2 regions of the Streptomyces sp. NPDC091272 genome follow, and region 2 is predicted to be linked to the other one. Evidence: predicted binding sites of a transcription regulator. Region 2 holds the regulator's gene; the other holds the start of a gene.
What was found. The regulator HspR, encoded in region 2, represses chaperone genes until heat shock. The targets are predictions, from matches to a motif close to TTGAGNNNNNNNNNCTCAA.
Positions count from the first base shown of each region.

Region 1: the regulator HspR is predicted to act here: its motif matches at 3,283-3,301, upstream of lon (endopeptidase La).

Region 1 covers NZ_JBIVVC010000002.1:181,975-191,357, reverse strand. Annotated here, with positions in the region: gene ACIQM4_RS05665 (rhomboid-like protein) at 763-1,560, shown strand; gene ACIQM4_RS05660 (hypothetical protein) at 1,629-2,243, opposite strand; gene ACIQM4_RS05655 (GNAT family N-acetyltransferase) at 2,429-3,079, opposite strand; gene lon (endopeptidase La) at 3,324-5,726, shown strand; gene ACIQM4_RS05645 (TIGR03619 family F420-dependent LLM class oxidoreductase) at 5,815-6,702, shown strand; gene ACIQM4_RS05640 (hypothetical protein) at 6,780-7,685, shown strand; gene ACIQM4_RS05635 (VOC family protein) at 7,781-8,176, opposite strand; gene ACIQM4_RS05630 (TrmB family transcriptional regulator) at 8,355-9,371, opposite strand.
Region 2 covers NZ_JBIVVC010000003.1:257,750-267,132, forward strand. Annotated here, with positions in the region: gene clpB (ATP-dependent chaperone ClpB) at 1-885, opposite strand, end outside; gene ACIQM4_RS10355 (TIGR03618 family F420-dependent PPOX class oxidoreductase) at 1,017-1,421, shown strand; gene ACIQM4_RS10360 ((2Fe-2S)-binding protein) at 1,590-1,922, opposite strand; gene ACIQM4_RS10365 (hypothetical protein) at 1,924-2,151, opposite strand; gene ACIQM4_RS10370 (helix-turn-helix transcriptional regulator) at 2,282-3,259, shown strand; gene ACIQM4_RS10375 (helix-turn-helix transcriptional regulator) at 3,298-4,017, shown strand; gene ACIQM4_RS10380 (heat shock protein transcriptional repressor HspR) at 4,073-4,525, opposite strand; gene dnaJ (molecular chaperone DnaJ) at 4,533-5,711, opposite strand; gene grpE (nucleotide exchange factor GrpE) at 5,747-6,409, opposite strand; gene dnaK (molecular chaperone DnaK) at 6,409-8,271, opposite strand; gene ACIQM4_RS10400 (LCP family protein) at 8,556-9,383, opposite strand, start outside.

The DNA of each region.
Region 1 (9,383 bases), on a different contig from region 2:
CCCGCCCCTGGAGTGCGTTCGTAAGATCTCGCGGTCAGGTGAGCAGCGTAAGGGCACTGACCAGCTCACGGCTACGCGGTGCGACGGGGCACGCGTGCCCCGAATGCCACGCGTCGGGCAAGTCCTTCCTCATCGCCCGAATCTTGCTGAATACGACATTCCGCAATGACCCTTCGGAAGTCCCCGCGTCGTAACTCGCCCTGCGCACAAGGAAGTAGACGTTGCGTAGGCGTGGTGTCGCGCCGTGGTGGCACGGTGACCCGTTGTTCACCATGGACAGGGTTGTACGCGCAAACGTGCAGGACTTGTGAATGTTGTCTCGACCGCCGGTCGCGGGCGTCCGCACGGCCCCGCCGCCTTGCGCGTGGGCCGCTGGGGCGAGCGGCGACCGGGGACGCGCGAAACGATATGCGGGTTGCCTCTGTGAGAGCTGATGTGACGTGAGTCATAGACGACGCGGGAGATTTCGGCGGAGGGTGGGCGTTGTCTGCATCAGGAGCAGCAAGCGAACGCGAGAGACGCGACCGAGGGACACGGGCGTGGCTTGACGATTCCGGCCGCCCGCCACCAGGCGCGGCGCCCGGGGGAATGGGGCCTCACGCAGTGGACCGCGCAGTTACCAGGTCGAGGACGAAGGCGCAGACGAAGCGGCGGCAGTACGGGGAGACGACCGCGGCTCGGACTGCTGCGGCCGGACAGAGGACTGCTCCGGCCGGACAGCGACTGTCTACCGGGCGGACCGGCCCTGCGTCGGGCGTCGGTATCGCTCCGGATGCCGGTCCCGGTGCGGGCGTCGGTATCGCTCCGGGTCCGGATTCCGCTCCAGCTCCCGGCACCGCTCCAGCTCCCGGCACCGCTCCAGCTCCCGGCACCGCTCCCGCTCCCGGCGCCGACTCCGCTCTTGCCTCCGTCCCCGACCGTCGCTGCTGGCACCTCTGGCATCTTCTGCCCACGCCCACCGGCACCCCCTTCACCTTCTGTTACGCCCTGGTCCTGATCGCGACCTCGCTCTACGCGCAGCTCGGCGACCCGGCCACCGTCTCCGCGATGCTGCGCGGCTCCAGCACGGACGTCGCCCACCTGACCCACACCCCGGTGCTCGCCCTGGTCGGCAGCGCGCTGTGGGTGGCAGGGGGGTTGGCCTCTCCGTACGCCGTCGGGTTCCTGGTGGTCCTCACCGCGCTGGAGCGCCGCGTCGGCGGGCTCAGGGCGGCCGGGGTCTTCGTATTCGGGCACGTCGTCGCGTCGCTCGCCACCGAGGTCCCGGTGGGCGTCGCCGTCTGGGCCGGGCACCTGCCCGAAACCTCGCTGCACCGGCTCGACTTCGGCATCAGTTTCGGGCTGATGGCGTGCGTCGGGGCGCTGGCCGGGGTCCTGCGGCTGCGGTGGCTGAGGTGGGGACTGCTGGGCGTCGTCGGGCTCGTACTGCTGCAGGACCTGGTGGCGTACGCGGACCCGCTCACCGCGCTCGGCCACCCGCTGGCCCTCTGCCTGGGGTTGGCGACCTGGCCGCTCGTACGGCGCTGGAAGGCGGAGCGGGCCGCGCCCTCGTACCTGTGACCGGCCCGAGGCGGGGGCCGGGACCGCCCATCCGTCCCCATCCCCTGTGCTCCCCTCCCTCGGCTCGCTCAGCCGAGTCCCGGCAGCGCCGCGACGACCCGGTCCAGCTTCGGGATCTTCTTCATTCCGTCCGTGGCGACCTCGTGCCCGTCGTAGATGATCGCGGTGGTCACTCCGTCCATCACGGGCGGATCGGCCCTCGACACCCGGGGCAGCTTCGCGAAGTCCGACGCGGCGAGGGCGGCGCGCAGCTCGGCCAGTTGGGCGGGCCGCATCCGGCCGGACCTCGGCGGCTTCTTCCGGTCCAGAGTGGTGTACGTGCCGTCGCTGTTCACCAGCACACTGCGGTGCCGGCCGTCGATGCCCCCGCTGACCGTGGCCGCGACGAGGCGCCGCGTCTGCGCGGGTACGGACGCGGAGGGCGCCGGATCGACGGACGGCGGCACTTCCGTGGACGGTGGTGCCGAGGGCGGTGTGGATGCCGGGGCGGGCGGCACGGTGCTCGGTGACGCGGCGCCGGAAGGGCCGTTGCCGCTGTCCGACACCGAGACCTCGGGACCGGACGGCTTCCCGGTCGCGGGACCGCCGGCCGCCCCTTCGCCGCACCCCGCGAGCAACAGCCCGCAGAGGGCCGCCACCACCATCGCTCCGGTACCTGCTGCTCCAACTCGTGCGGATCGCATGGTGCTCCCGTCGTCTGCGGTGTCGGCTGATGCTGCTGCCTGTTGCCGCTCTGACGTACGCACTGCACCAATGCGTTCCATCGGCACGACGCACCGCACCAATGCGTTCCATCCGTATGACGCACCGTACCGATGCGTTCCATCGGTACGGCGCACCGATGGCGGACCGGGCGGCCCGGTGGGCGTTACGGCCGGAAGATGCCCGTCAGGGGCGAACGCCGCTGCCAGCCCAGCGTCGTGTAGAGCGCGCGGCCCTCGTCGGTCGCGCCGAGCACGCAGTCCTCGGCGCCCTGTTGCGCCGCACACGCCTGGAGGGTGCGCATCACCAGGGTGCCCAGGCCCCGTCGGCGGTGCGCCGCGTTCGTCTCCACCTGGTCGACGACCGCCGTGCGGCCGGTGACCGCGACCTGGCCGCGGACGCCGAGCGAGCCGTCGGCGGCCAGCACCAGTACGCGGGTCAGCCCGCCCCTGGTCCAGCTGCGCCGTGTATAGCCGGCCGGGACGTCGGGGGCGCTCTGGCCGGGGGTCAGGGCGAGAGTCATCAGATGGCCGGGGGTGTCGTACTCCCAGCCGTCCGCCAGCCACGGCGCCACCGCCTCCGGCGGCTCCACGAACTTGATCCAGGTGCCGGGGGCCGAGTCCGCGCGCAGCAGCTTGCGGACGGTCGCCTCGTCGGAGGCGTACGAGTCGAACAGGACGTGCCGCGTGACGGCCTTCGGCAGGCCGATGTCGATCGTGACGCCCCACGGCTGCGGCACGGGCTCGGCGGCCCCACGCGAAAGGGCCCACCCTTCGGTCCAGGCGCGCACGGCGTCGGTGGTGGTGGCGAGGGCCATGGGGGGATTCTCCCTGCTGCGGTGGGTGTCGGGCGGGGCGCCAGAACGACGCGCAGGGCGGGGCGGTGCGCGTCGTGAGCGAGGGCTTACGGGTAATGGTCGATTCGGTATGTCAGCCATTACATCCCGCGAAGGCGATCCTCGTCGACAGCTGATCGCTCAGAGCGAACACCGGTTGGGGAACATCAGGGAGCTCATATGCATTGAGTCGGTATAGCTCAACTTCACTGCCCTAGGGGAGATCATGGCATCGACGTCCACACCGCTCACCCTGCCCGTGCTGCCGCTCGACGACGAGGTCGTGCTGCCCGGGATGGTGGTGCCGCTCGACCTGTCCGACACCGAGGTGCGCGCGGCGGTCGAGGCGGCACAAGCAGCAGCCCGTACCGGAAGCAGCAAGCCGGAGGTGCTGCTTGTTCCGCGCATCGACGGGACGTACGCGGGAACCGGCGTGCTCGGCACCGTCGAGCAGGTGGGCCGGCTGTCCGACGGGGACCCGGGCGCCCTCATCCGGGCCCGCGACCGCGTCAGGATCGGCGCGGGGACGACCGGGCCCGGCGCCGCCCTCTGGGTGGAGGGCACCCGGATCGACGAGGCCGACCCCGACCCGGTGCCGGGCGCGGTCGCCGAGTTGGTGAGGGAGTACAAGGCCCTCGCCACCACCTGGCTGAAGAAGCGCGGCGCCTGGCAGGTCGTGGACCGGGTCCAGCAGATCGAGGGCGTCTCCGCGCTCGCCGACAACTCCGGTTACTCACCCTTCCTGACCACGGGCCAGAAGGTCGAGCTCCTGGAGACCGCCGACCCGGTCGCCAGGCTGCGCCTCGCGCTGACCGCGCTGAGTGAGCACCTGGCCGAGCAGGACGTCGCCGAGACCATCGCGAAGGACGTCCAGGACGGCGTCGACAAGCAGCAGCGCGAGTTCCTCCTGCGCAAGCAGCTCGACGCCGTGCGCAAGGAGCTCCGAGACCTGAACGGCGAGGCCGAGGGCGAGGAGTCCGACGACTACCGCGCCCGCGTCGAGGCCGCCGACCTGCCCGAGAAGGTACGGGAGGCCGCCCTCAAGGAGGTCGAGAAGCTGGAGCGCTCCAGCGACCAGTCCCCGGAGGGCTCCTGGATCCGCACCTGGCTGGACACCGTCCTCGAACTGCCGTGGAACGAGCACACCGAGGACCAGTACGACATCAAGGGCGCCCGCGAGATCCTGGACGCGGAGCACGCGGGCCTGGACGACGTGAAGGAGCGCATCACCGAGTACCTGGCGGTCCGCAAGCGCCGGGCCGACCGTGGCCTCGGCGTGGTCGGAGGCCGTCGCGGCGGCGCGGTGCTGGCCCTGGTCGGCCCGCCCGGCGTCGGCAAGACCTCGCTCGGTGAGTCCGTCGCCCACGCGATGGGCCGCAAGTTCGTCCGGGTCGCGCTCGGCGGCGTGCGCGACGAGGCGGAGATCCGCGGCCACCGCCGTACCTACGTCGGCGCGCTCCCCGGCCGAATCGTCCGGGCCGTCAAGGAGGCCGGGTCGATGAACCCGGTCGTCCTCCTCGACGAGATCGACAAGGTCGGCTCCGACTTCCGGGGCGACCCGGCGGCGGCACTGCTGGAGGTGCTGGACCCGGCGCAGAACCACACCTTCCGTGACCACTACCTGGAGGTCGAGCTCGACCTCTCCGACGTCGTCTTCCTCGCCACCGCCAACGTCCTGGAATCCATCCCCGAGGCGCTCCTGGACCGTATGGAACTGGTCCGTCTGGACGGTTACACCGAGGACGAGAAGGTCGTCATCGCCCGCGACCACCTGCTGCCGCGCCAGCTCGACCGCGCGGGTCTGGAGCCGGGCGAGGTCAGCCTCGACGAGTCGGCGCTGCGCAAGCTGGCGGGGGAGTACACCCGGGAGGCGGGCGTACGGAACCTGGAGCGCGCGGTCTCCCGGCTGCTCCGCAAGGTCGCGGCCCAGCACGAACTGGGGGAGCGGGAGCTGCCGTTCGCCATCCAGGACACCGACCTGCGGGACCTCATCGGCCGGCCGCACCACGTGCCCGAGTCCGCCCAGGACCCGGCCGAGCGGCGCACCGCGGTGCCCGGCGTGGCCACCGGACTCGCCGTGACCGGCGCGGGTGGCGACGTCCTCTTCGTCGAGGCCTCCCTCGCCGACGAGGAGACCGGCGGTGCGGGGCTGACCCTCACGGGCCAGCTCGGCGACGTGATGAAGGAGTCCGCGCAGATCGCCCTCTCCTTCCTCCGCTCGCACGGCGCCGAACTGGAACTGCCCGTGAGGGACTTGAAGGAGCGGGGCATCCACATCCACTTCCCGGCGGGTGCGGTTCCCAAGGACGGTCCGAGTGCGGGCATCACCCTCACCACCGCCCTCGCCTCCCTCCTCTCCGGCCGGCTGGTCCGCACCGACGTGGCCATGACCGGCGAGGTGTCCCTGACCGGCCGGGTCCTGCCCATCGGCGGTCTGAAGCAGAAGCTGCTCGCCGCCCACCGGGCCGGTACCACCACGGTGATCATCCCCAAGCGGAACGAGCCCGACCTGGACGACGTACCGGCCGAGATCCTCGAAAAGCTGGAGGTCCACCCGGTGACGGACGTCCGCCAGGTACTGGAGATCGCCCTGGCACCGGCTCGGGTGGCGGCCACGGTCGCCGCGTAACGGCCACTCAAATCACAGGGGTGGCACGGGAGTTGATCCCGTGCCACCCCTCACGCCATGCTTCACCGCGGTGATACAGATAGGTGACATGGACATCGGAATTTCCCTGCCCCAGTACGGCAGCCACGCGCGCCCCGAGCTCATCGCCGCCTACGCGAGGGACGCCGAACAGCTCGGCTTCGACTCCCTCTGGGTCGGCGACCGCTCCCTGGCGCCGGTCGAGCCGAGCGACGTGTACCCGGGATACACGAAGGAGGACCCGTACCCCGAAGGCTTCAAGCGCTTCGTCGACCCGCTGGTCGCCCTCACCGTCGCCGCGACCGCCACCACCCGCGTCCGCCTGGGCACCAGCACCCTCAACGCCCCCTGGTACCCGCCCCTGCTCCTGGCCCGCAGCCTCACCTCGCTCGACCTCGTCAGCAACGGCCGGCTCGACGCGGGGTTCGGGGTCGGCTGGATGCGGGACGAGTACACCTCCGTCAACGCCGACTTCAGCAAGCGGGGCGCGCAGCTCGACGAGATCCTCGACCTGCTGGAGAAGATCTGGACCGAGAACCCGTTCGGGCACCGGGGCGAGACCTGGCAGATCCCCGACTCGCACGTGGACCTGCGCCCGGCACAGCAGGGCGGACCGCCCGTCTACCTGGGCGGCTTCGGCCCGGCAGCCATGCACCGCATCGGCCGCCGCGCCGCCGGCTGGGTGGGCATAGCCATGCCGGACGCCGGCCACGACGCACTGTGGGGCATGGCCCGCCAAGCCGCCGAGGAAGCAGGCCGGGACCCGGAGTCCCTGCGACAGCTGATCCGCGTCAACGTGAACCCCGGCGAGACCGCGGAAGACATCGCCAACACCCTGCGCGCCGTACGCGCATGGGGCGCGCAGGGCGCGTTCGTGGAGCTCCAGCAACGGGTCACCGAACCCGCCGAAGCACTCGAACTCGGGTCGAAGGCACGGGACCTGGTTCTCGCGGGTTAGGAGCCCGCATAACCCGATCGGGTGAACGTCTGGCATGTGCCCACCGCACATGCCAGACCCGCCCTAGCGTCACGGTCATGGTCTCAGCGCACCACGAAACTCTGCACAAGGTGTTCCAGCGGGACACCGGCTTGTTGATCAGCGCTCTGCAGGAGCTGCTGGGTGTCCCGTTTCCCGTGTACGAAAAGATCGAACCCGTCAGTGTGGATCTGACCGAGATCGAGGCGATCGAGCGCCGGGCCGATACGATTCTGCGCATCGACACCAGGGACGAGACATACTTCGTCGTCCTGGAGTCGCAGGGCCGCCCGGTTGCACGCAAGCGACGAAGCTGGGCGTACTACCTGGCGTATCTGCTGGACAAGTACGACGGCCAGCCTGTGCTTCTGGTTCTGTGCCACGACCGGGCAACAGCGCGGTGGGCAGCGAAGCCGATCGAGTTCGGGCTGCCCGGACTGCCGTCCTTGCTGGTCCGGCCCCTGGTTCTGGGGCCGGACAACGTCCCGGTGATCGCCGAGGCGGGGCAGGTGCGCAGTAACGTCCCACTCGCCGTGTTCTCGGCGATCACGCATGGTAGTGACCCGGACGTCACTGCCATACTGAAGTCACTGGCCGACGCCCTGGACGCCTTGGATCCGAACGAAGCGGTGATCTACGCCGAGTACGTCGAGGCGGGCCTTGCGGACGAGTCGGCCCGGCGGACCTGGAGGAAACTGATGGACACCATGAATATCTTCTTCCGCTCCGAAGCTGCTCAGAAGGTGCGTGAGGAAGGCCGTGAGGAAGGCCGCGAGGAAGGCCGTGCGCAGGAGCGTGCCGCGGCGATTTTGATGGTGCTGGAGCGGCGGGGGCTGGAGCCGTCCCTCGAAGCCCGGGAGCAGATCGCCTCCTGCGTGGACCTCGATGTGCTCGGCCGGTGGGCGGAACGTGCCTGGACTGTTTCCACCGCCGAGGAGATCTTCGACGAGACGTACGAGGGGTAGGGCGGGGAGCGGACCGGCCGGGGTGGGTGGGGCCCGCGCGTGTCGCTCGCGCGGGCCCCACCTGGAGCCGCGTAGCCCGGGGGCTGAGTGCGGTGCTACGCCGCGGAGAAGCCTCCGTAGGGCACCGTGATGATTTCCAGGCCGTGGCCTGACGGGTCGGGGAAGTAGACGCCCCGGCCGCCGTCGTTATGGTTGATCTCGCCCGGCTGTTTGCCGTGCGGGTCGGCCGTGTACGGCAGGTCCAGTGCCCGGATCCGGGCGAGGATGGCGTCGAACTCGTCCTCGGGGACGAGGAACGCGTAGTGCTGCGGGAAGACGTCCTGCGTGGGCGGGAGCGTCGCGAAGTCGAGGTCGACGCCGTTCGCGAGAGTGACCTGGATGAACGGGCCCCATCGGGTGCCTACTTCGAGGCCCATGACGTGGGCGAAGAACTCTGCGGATTCCCGGTTGTCACGGGAGAAGACGATCGTGTGATTCAGCTGGACCGACACTGTGGAATGCCTCCGTAGGGCAAACTCACGGGCTACCTCCACGCCCCACCCAGCCGGTGGCCGACGCGCGATGCCGTCCGGTGAGGATAGGGGCGGGGCGGGGAGTGTCCAGGTTCCGTGTCCTCGTTCCCGATTCCCGCCCCGCGCCTCGTGCGTTCCCGCCCCCGCGCCTCGTGTCTCAGGCCAGCCACCCCCTGGCCGCCGCCTGCGCCCCCGCCTGGAAGCGGGTCTCCGCGTTCAGGGACGCCAGCAGACGGCTGATCCGGCGGCGGGCCGTGTGGACGTGCACGCCGAGCCGGCGGGCTATCGCCTCGTCCTTGAGGCCGGCCGCCAGCAGGCCGAGTAACTCCCGCTGCTGGCCCGTCGCGGGGTCGGTCGTGGGTTCCGCACCATCGCCGCCGCCGCCGAGCGGGATGGAACGGTCCCACACCGTCTCGAAGAGCGGGAGCAGCGCGTTGCGGAGCAGTGCGTCACCCACCACCAGTGCCGACGCGGTCGGATCGGCCGACTCGGTGGGCGGAAGAAGCGTGATGCGCCGGTCGATGCCGATGAGCTTGGTGGGCACCCCCGAGGTGACCCGGGCGCGCAGACCGCGGTCCGCCAGCGCGGTCAGGGAACGCATCCGGCCCGGATGGCCCAGACCCTCCCGGTCGATGACCGCACGGACCGTGATGCCGCGGGCGAGCAGTGCCTCGATGTCCAGGGCCGGTGGCCGGTCCGGGCGGTCCGCGTCCGCCTTCGCGTACGGAGGGCGGTCGAGGATCACCACCTCCCGCTCGGCCGAGGCCAGGAGCGAGTCGGCGCGCTCGCCGATCTCGCGTGGGCCCGTGACGATCTCTATGCCGCCGTCCGACGCGCTCGGGGAGTCCGCCGTGAGACGGCCCGCGATCCGGTCCGCGGACATCATCAGCTGCTCCAACTCCGCTGACCGGATGTGGAGTTCCGCTTGACGGCGATGGATGAGTGTGCGGATGGCGGCGGCCGGAGCTGCCGGGCGCGGGACCCCGCCGCCGGCGGGCACGGTGAATCCGGAGCTACGAAGGCTGGTCAGGGCCTCGTCGATCCGTGGAACGGGGAGTTCCAGAAGTAGCGCCAAATCGGTGGTGCTGGCAGCCCGTTCCCTCAGCAGGGCCTCGTAGACACGTCCCTCGACCTCCCCCAGGCCGAGGCTGTGCAGTTCTTCCCCCTCGATCATGGGCCGGATTCT
Region 2 (9,383 bases):
CATGGCGGAGTCACCGCCGGCCCCGGCGCCCACCACGGTGTGCAGCTCGTCGATGAAGGTGATGATCTGGCCGTCGCTCTCCTTGATCTCGGAGAGGACGGTTTTCAGCCGTTCCTCGAACTCGCCGCGGTACTTGGCGCCCGCCACCATCGCGCCGAGGTCGAGCGAGACCAGCTTCTTGTTCTTCAGCGACTCGGGGACGTCCCCCTTCACGATGCGCTGGGCCAGGCCCTCGACGACGGCGGTCTTGCCCACGCCCGGTTCACCGATCAGCACCGGGTTGTTCTTGGTGCGGCGCGACAGCACCTGCACCACGCGCCGGATCTCCTGGTCGCGGCCGATGACCGGGTCCAGCTTTCCGTCGCGCGCGGCGGCCGTGAAGTCGGTGCCGAACTTCTCCAGGGCCTTGTACTGGCCCTCCGGGTCGGGAGTGGTCACCCGGCGCCCTCCCCTGCTCTTCTCGAATGCGTCGAGCAGCTTGTCCGCGCTCGCGCCCTGGTTCTTCAGTACGTCGGCGGCCTGGCCGCCCTTTGCGGCGAGGCCGATGAGCAGATGCTCGGTGGAGAGGAATTCATCCCCCAGCTCCTTGGCGCGCTGGGCGGCGTCGGCGACGACGGCCAGCATCTCGCGGTTGGGCTGCGGCGGCGACACCGTGGACCCGGTCACGCTGGGCAGCGCCGAGAGCAGCCGCTCCGCGCCGGAGCGCACCGCCGCCTGGTCCGCCTCCACGGCGGCCAGCAGGTCGGTGATGTTCTCGTTGTCCTGGCCCTCCAGCAGGGCGAGCAGCAGGTGCGCGGGGGTCAGATCGGGGTGGCCGTCGCTCACGGCCCGCTGGGTGGCCGCGTTGATCGCGTCCCGGCTCCTGTTGGTCAGCTCGGCTTCCACGTCTGTTCTCTCCTCCTGTACGCCCTCACGGCACCGACAAGCTGTACGACCCGTATGGCTCTGCCAACGTGCACAAAGTTGAGTCTATTCCACTCAGCTTTACCGTTCCCTGCCGGGCTAATCTGCGGTGCATGGCCATCGACGTACGCAATCCGACCCCCGAGTACCGCGCCTTCTGGAGCGAGTACCACCTCTGCACCCTGACTACCCCCCGCCCGGACGGAACGCCACACGTGGTGCCGGTAGGGGTGACCTTCGACCCGGAGCAGGGCGTCGCGCGCGTCATCTGCTCGGGCACCAGCCGCAAGGCCGTCCACGTGGCGGCGGCGGGCGCGGCGGGGGCCCGGGTCGCGGTGTGCCAGATGGCGGGCCGCAAGTGGGCGACGCTGGAGGGGGTGGCACGCCTGCGCACGGAGCCGGCGGAGGTCGCGGACGCGGAGCGGCGCTACACCGAGCGCTACGGGCGCACCCCGCGGGAGAACCCCGCGCGGGTCGTCATCGAGATCACGGTGACGCGGGGCATGGGCAACGCGTAGGCACGGGCCGCGTGCGGGCGCGTGGGCCGTGGTGGGCGCTCAGGCGCTCCAGGCCGTGTGCGGGCGCGCGTGCGGGCACAACACAGCGGCGCCCTCGTGTTCAGGTTCACGAGGACGCCGCCGTGGGGGGGAAGCGCCTGAGCGATCTACTGCAACGGGGGAATCGCGTCAGGCACTGCGGGGGGTGGTCAGGCGCGAGGCGGAGCGGGGAACGTTCTCCGCCTCGAAGAGCTGGTGGTCGGACTTCTCAAGGTTCACGAAGATGTTGCCGTACCGGATCTCGCACCGGATCGGCTGCGGCGCGCCACGGGGCCTGCGCAGACACCGGTAGGCACGGACCTCCTCGTCCTGGTCACGAACGACCAGGATCGGGTCGCCGAAGAGGGTCACCATCAACGAGTCGCCGCGCTCGGGGAGGGCGGAGACAAGATCGACGAGGTGCCACCCGCTGCGGATGACGCGTGCCATCTCACGCCGGAAGGAGGGATCGTCCGAAGGCATGTCAGGCGTCCTGACCGGCAGGGACGGAATCCCAGATCACGTCCCCCGGGCCCTTGACGGCGGCAGGGACGAGGTCCCAGATCACGTCCGGCGGCACCACGTCGCCGGCGCGGGTGTGGGCACTCGCTGGGGCACTGTCCCAGATCACGTCGTAGCCGCCCGCCGCCGTGAACAGCGCACTTGCGGAAAAGGACACCGCGAGCACCGAGTGAAGCAATCTCTTGCGCATGGTCGGCTTCGTCCTCACTTCCTAGGTTTCGTCGCCCCCGACACCGAAACGATGGCTCATAGACCCACGTCAGCACCACAGAGTCGATGCATCATGTTCTTGTACGTGCAAGACCCTGGGGGGCGGACAAATGGACCAGAGCGGGGCAGAAGTGGCACATCCTCATGGGGTGTCGGACCTGTGCGACCAAGGGAGGCAGGCCTACATCCGGGCATTGCAGTCCGGTCGCATCGCGCGTGCCGAAGTGACGTCCATACCTTGCCTGATGGACTTGGCACTGTTGCAACCCGACCCGGACGACGCGGACTTCCTGCGCCCGGTTCCACCCGCGGCGGTTTTGGCCAAACGTCTGCACCCCATCGAGCACCAGATCCAGGAGCACCGCCGGCTCGCGGTCGAACTGGTCGATTCCTTCGACCAGTTCATGGCGATCAGTGCACAGGATCCACCCATCACCCACGCAATCACCGTGCTGGAGAGCAAGCCCCGCATCAACGCGGCCATCGGCGCCGCCATCGCCGACTGCCGGTCCGAGGTCCTCACCATCCAGCCGGGTGGCGGCCGCAGTGAGGACACCCTGCACCTGGCGGTCCAGCGCGGCCAGTTGATGACCGGCCGGGGTGTCCGGATGCGCACCCTGTACCAGCACACGGCGCGGCACAGCCACGGTACTCTCGCCTACGCGGAGATCATGGCCGAGGGCAGGGTGGAGATCCGTACCCTCGAAGAACTCATCGAACGCTTGATGATCTTCGATCGCAAGGTGGCCTTCCTGCCCGCCAGCGACGACCGCGAGGTCGCCCTGGAGATCCGCCACCCCGGACTCGTCGAGTACCTCGCCAACGTCTTCGAGCAGTTCTGGCACCGCGCCGTCCCCCTCGTCGAACCCGTGACCTACGAGCCCACCCCGACCGGAATCTCGGGCGTCCAGCGCTCCATCGCGAAGCTGCTCATCGACGGTTACGTGGACGAGGCCATCGCCCGTCGGCTGGGCATGAACGTCCGGACCTGCCGAGCACATATAGCCAAACTGGCCGCCTCTTTGGGCAGCGGGAGCCGCGCCCAACTCGGCTATCTGATAGCAAGGTCGAACATCCTCGACTCCTAACAGCGTCTGAGTGCGCCCCTCGCCCGATCGGAACAACCTTGATCTCGGCCCCACTTCCCGCGATCACCGTCCTGGAAGGTCTTGAGCGGATCAACGCCTCCCTGGACACGGCTTCCGCGGAATGCCACACGGAGGTCCGCACGCTCCAGCCCGGCGGAGCCCGCTCCGAACTCGACCTCGCCCAGGCCCTTGAGCGCTCCCAGCACTTCGGCGTGCGCGGCATCCACATGCGCACCCTCTACCAGCACACCGTGCGGCACAGCTACGGCCTGCACGCCTACCTGGACCGCCTGGCCGACGTCCAGCTGGAGGTGCGCACCCTGGAGGAACTGGTTCCCCGCCTGATGATCTTCGACCGCACGGTGGCTTACATCCCGGCCGGGGCCGGCACCCGTATCGCCCTGGAGCTGAGGGACCCCGACCTCATCGCCTTCCTGACGGCCGCCTTCGACTGCTTCTGGCAGCACGCCGTACCCCTGCACGAACCGCTGCCCGAGCCCGCAGGACCGGACGGCATCACGGCCATCCGTCGCTCCATCGCCCGGCTACTCGTGGAGGGCAACGTGGACGAGGAGATCGCGCACCGCCTCGGCCTCAACATCCGCACCTGCCGCGCCCACATCGCGAAGCTCTCCGCCGCGCTCGGCGGCAGCAGCAACCGCGCCCAGCTCGGCTACCAGATCGCCAGATCGGGCATCCTGGACGAACCGCGGCCGGCCGGACAGGCGGGGTCGGGCGGGACTGAAGGCGGGGCTTGAAGCCTGGACTTGAAGACTGGACTTGAAGGCGGGCCTGGGCGGCCCCGGGCGGGGCCTAGGCCTCGCCGTGCCGCCTGGGGCGCCACACCACCAGTGCGCTCGCCTGGTGGACGTCCTGGTAGGGGACCAGGTCGCGGCGGTACGAGGCGTGCACCTGGGCCTCGCGTTGCTGGATGGCGGCGGCGGCGCCGTCCACCGCGGCCGAGAGTTCGGCGACCCGGGACTGCAGGGCCGCGACCTGGTTCTCCAGCTCGATGATGCGCTTGATACCGGCCAGATTGATGCCCTCGTCCTGCGACAACTGCTGGACGGTGCGCAGTAGTTCGATGTCACGGGCCGAGTAGCGCCGACCGCGCCCGGCCGTGCGGTCGGGGGAGACCAGGCCGAGGCGGTCGTACTGACGCAGGGTCTGCGGGTGCAGGCCGGAGAGCTGAGCGGCGACCGAGATGACGTACACCGGAGACTCGTCGGTCAACTCGTAAGGATTGGTGCGTCGTCGGCCGTCCATGACTCTCCTATGCCCCCTTCGCGTCCTGGAAGAGTGCGGCCCGCGGGTCGTCGCCCGCCGTGGCCTCACGGTAGGTCTCCAGGGCTTCCCTGGCCTTGTCGTTCAGTTCGGTGGGTACGTCGACCTCGACGGTGACGAGGAGGTCGCCACGGGTGCCGTCCTTGCGGACCGCGCCCTTGCCACGGGCCCGCATCGTGCGCCCGTTGGGCGTGCCTGCGGGCAGCTTCAGGGTGACCGCGGGACCGCCGAGGGTGGGCACCTTCACCTCGCCGCCGAGCGCCGCCTCCGTGAAGGAGACCGGCACGGTGACGGTGAGGTTGTCGCCCTTGCGGCCGAAGACGGGGTGCGCGTCGACGTGCACGACGACGTAGAGGTCGCCGGCCGGTCCGCCGCGTTCGCCCGGGGTTCCCTTGCCGCGCAGGCGGATCCGCTGCCCGTCGACGACGCCGGCGGGGATGCGGACCTGCATGGTGCGCGAGGACTTGGCCCGCCCCGAGCCCTTGCAGATGTCGCAGGGGGTCTCGGCGATCAGACCGCGGCCCTTGCAGTCCACGCACGGGTCGGTGAGGGAGAACCCGCCACCGCCGCCGCGCGAGACCTGCCCGGTGCCGACGCAGGTCGGGCACACCCGGGGCGTGCCGTTCTTGTCGCCGGTGCCGGAACAGGCCTTGCAGGGGGCCTGGGACGACATCCGCAGCGGCACCGTCGCCCCGTCGACCGCCTCGGTGAAGCTGAGGGTGACCTCGGACTCGATGTCCTGGCCGCGGCGGGGCTGCGTGCGCGTGCCCGTACCGCCGCGGTTGAAGAGGCCGCCGAAGACGTCCCCGATGCCACCGCCGAAGCCACCGGGCTGGGTGGAGCCGCCGGCCGCGCCGCCGAACAGGTCCCCGAGGTCGAAGTTGAACGAGCCGCCGCCCGCGGCCCCGGGGCCGGGGCGGAAGCCGCCGTTCCCGAAGAGCGCGCGCGCCTCGTCGTACTCCTTGCGCTTCTTGGCGTCCCCGAGGATGTCGTTCGCCTCGGAGATCTCCTTGAAGCGGTCCTCGGCCTCGGCGTTGCCCTTGTTGGCGTCCGGGTGGAACTCGCGGGCGAGCTTCCGGTACGCCTTCTTGATCTCGGCCTCGGTGGCGTCCTTGGGGACGCCGAGGACCTTGTAGTAGTCCTTCTCGACGAAGTCCTTAGTGCTCATTCCTCGACGTCCCTCCTCTCGGACTCCGCAGAGCTTCAGCCCTTTTCGGGGCCACCGCTCTCCTCAGCGTCCTCGGTTTCCTCACTCTTGTCGGCGGCGCCCGGCTGGGGCTCCGCCACCGCGACCCGGGCGGGACGGATCGTGCGTTCGCCGATCCGGTAGCCGGGCTGCAGGATCGCCACGCAGGTCGTCTCGGTGACGTCCGGTGCGTAGCTGTGCATCAGGGCTTCGTGGATCGTCGGGTCGAAGGGCTCGCCCTCCTTGCCGAACTGCATGAGGCCCATCTTCGCGGCCACGGTCTCCAGCGACTCGGCCACCGACTTGAAGCCGCCGACCAGTTCGCCGTGTTCCCGTGCCCGGCCGATGTCGTCGAGCGTCGGGAGGAGCTCGGTCACGAGGTTCGCCGCGGCGATCTCCTTGACCGTGACCCGGTCCCGCTCCACGCGGCGACGGTAGTTCTGGTACTCGGCCTGGAGCCGCTGGAGGTCGGCCGTGCGCTCGGAGAGCGCCATCTTGGCCTGGTCCAGCTGGGCGGTCAGTGCGACGTCCTTCGCGGCACTCGCGTCCCCGGCCGGGGCCGCCGAGCCCTCGTCCAAGGAATCCTTGGACGCGGGGGTCTCGGCGGCCTTCGGCTCGGCGTCGTCCGTGCCGGGAGAGACGTCGGGCTTCTCGTCGAAGCCCGGTGTCTCCTCCGTCATCAGGCAGCGCCGCCCTTCTTGTCCTTCTCGTCGTCGACGATCTCGGCGTCGACGACGTCGTCGTCGGCCTGCGCCTGACCGGCACCCTCGGCGCCCGGGGCACCCTCGGCGCCCGCGGCCTGCGCGCCCTGGGCGTCGGCGTACATCGCCTGGCCCAGCTTCTGCGAGACGGCGGCGACCTTCTCCGTCGCCGTGCGGATCTCGGCCGTGTCCTCGCCCTTGAGCTTTTCCTTCAGCTCGGTGACGGAGGTCTCGACCTCGGTCTTCACGTCGGCGGGGACCTTCTCCTCGTTGTCCTTGAGGAACTTCTCCGTCTGGTAGACGAGCTGCTCGGCCTGGTTGCGGGTCTCGGCGGCCTCGCGGCGCTTGTGGTCCTCGTCCGCGTACTGCTCGGCCTCTTCGCGCATCCGGTTGACCTCGTCCTTCGGCAGCGAGGAGCCACCGGTGACGGTCATCTTCTGCTCCTTGCCGGTGCCGAGGTCCTTGGCAGCGACGTGCATGATGCCGTTGGCGTCGATGTCGAAGGCGACCTCGATCTGCGGCACGCCACGCGGGGCCGGCGGCAGACCGGTCAGCTCGAACATCCCGAGCTTCTTGTTGTACGCCGCGATCTCGCGCTCGCCCTGGTAGACCTGGATCTGCACGGACGGCTGGTTGTCCTCGGCCGTCGTGAAGATCTCGGAGCGCTTCGTCGGAATCGTGGTGTTCCGCTCGATGAGCTTGGTCATGATGCCGCCCTTGGTCTCGATACCCAGGGACAGCGGGGTCACGTCGAGGAGCAGGACGTCCTTGACCTCACCCTTGAGGACACCCGCCTGGAGCGAGGCGCCGATGGCGACGACCTCGTCCGGGTTGACGCCCTTGTTGGCCTCGCGGCCACCGGTGAGCTCCTTGACGAGCTCGGCCACGGCCGGCATACGGGTCGAGCCACCGACGAGAACGACGTGGTCGATCTCGGAGAGCTGGATGCCCGCGTCCTTGATGACGTTGTTGAACGGGCTCTTGCACCGCTCCAGCAGGTCGGAGGTGAGCTGCTGGAACTGGGCGCGGGTGAGCTTCTCGTCCAGGTGCAGCGGGCCCTCGGCGGACGCCGTGATGTAGGGCAGGTTGATCGACGTCTCGGTGGACGACGACAGCTCGATCTTCGCCTTCTCCGCGGCCTCGCGCAGACGCTGGAGAGCCATCTTGTCCTTGCCCAGGTCCACACCGTGGTTGCCCTGGAACTGCTTCACGAGGTAGTCGACGACGCGCTGGTCCCAGTCGTCACCACCGAGGTGGTTGTCACCGTTGGTGGCCTTCACCTCGACGACGCCGTCACCGATCTCCAGGAGCGACACGTCGAAGGTGCCGCCGCCGAGGTCGAAGACGAGGATCGTCTGGTCGTCCTTGTCGAGGCCGTACGCCAGGGCGGCGGCAGTCGGCTCGTTGACGATGCGCAGGACGTTGAGGCCCGCGATCTCACCGGCCTCCTTCGTCGCCTGACGCTCGGAGTCGTTGAAGTACGCCGGGACGGTGATGACCGCGTCGGCCACCTTCTCGCCCAGGTAGGACTCCGCGTCACGCTTGAGCTTCTGCAGGATGAAGGCGCTCATCTGCTGCGGGTTGAAGCTCTTGCCGTCGAGGTCGATGCTCCAGTCGGTGCCCATGTGGCGCTTGACGGAGCGGATCGTCCTGTCGACGTTGGTGACTGCCTGGCGCTTCGCGACCTCGCCGACGAGCACCTCGCCGTTCTTGGCGAAGGCGACGACGGACGGCGTGGTCCTGGCGCCCTCGGCGTTGGTGATGACGGTGGGCTCGCCGCCTTCGAGAACGCTGACGACGGAGTTAGTCGTGCCCAGGTCGATGCCGACCGCACGTGCCATTTCGATTCCTCCTGCAGTTCTTACTTGAGTGGATCTGACTCAAGGATGCATCACCTGCCCGCAGACGTCAACAGACCTGAGTCGACCTCGCTCAACTCTTATGCGGTTCTTATCCGCAAGGGCGCCGACGGTTGCGTTTGCCCATCTCAGAGGGGTGAGGGTGGCGATTGAGGGTGGTGGGTGCGGGCGGGGCGCCCGTGGTTACGGAGCCGCCCCACCCCCGCTGCCCCAAGTTCTGGCGCCTACTCGTACGCGTCTACTTCGTACGCGTCGCTCTGGCCCGCTTACTCGTACGCGTCGTGGTACGGCTCGAACTCCGGCTCGTCCGGTTCCTCCGCCGGCTCCCGCTGCGCCCTCCGCAGCGCCGCCGCCAGCGGCGTGTCCTTCTGTACCGCTTCGAACACCCGGCGGGCCTCCGGTTGTTCCAGGTCGAGGCGGTACCAGTGGTCCTGCGCCTGGCGGTGCGGCACCGTGTGGAAGGTCAGCGCCCCGGGCGGCAGCTCCTGCAGGCTCTGGACCATGCCGTACAGCTCGCTCAGCGAGTCGAGGCCCGTGTCCGCGCTCACCGCGGAGGTCGCCGCGTCCAGGACCGGGAAGAGCCGGGCGGGGTTGGCGAGGGTGCCGTTGTTGCGGATCTTGGCGGCCAGCCGGGCGACGAAGTCCTGCTGGCGGCTGATCCGGTTGAGGTCACTGCCGTCGCCGACGTAGCTGCGCGCCCGGACGTAGGAGAGCGCGGTCTCGCCCTTGAGCAGGTGCTTGCCCGCGCTCAGGTCGAGGCCGACGTTCGGATCGTGCTCGGCCTTCCTGACGTTCACCTCGACACCGCCCACCGCGTTGACGATCTTCTTGAAGCCGGTGAAGTCGACGCTGAGGTGGTGGTCGATCCGGATGCCGGTGAGCTTCTCCAGCGTACGGATGGTGCAGGCCGCGCCGCCGAACTGGAAGGCCCAGTTGAACTGGGCGTTCTGCTCGACGCTGTACTCCCCGTCCTGGCGCAGACAGCTCGGGATGTCTACCCGCAGGTCACGCGGCACGCTCAGCACCTCGGCGCGCCTACGGTCGGCGGCCACGTGCAGCAGCATCACCGTGTCGGAACGCTCACTGCCCGCCTC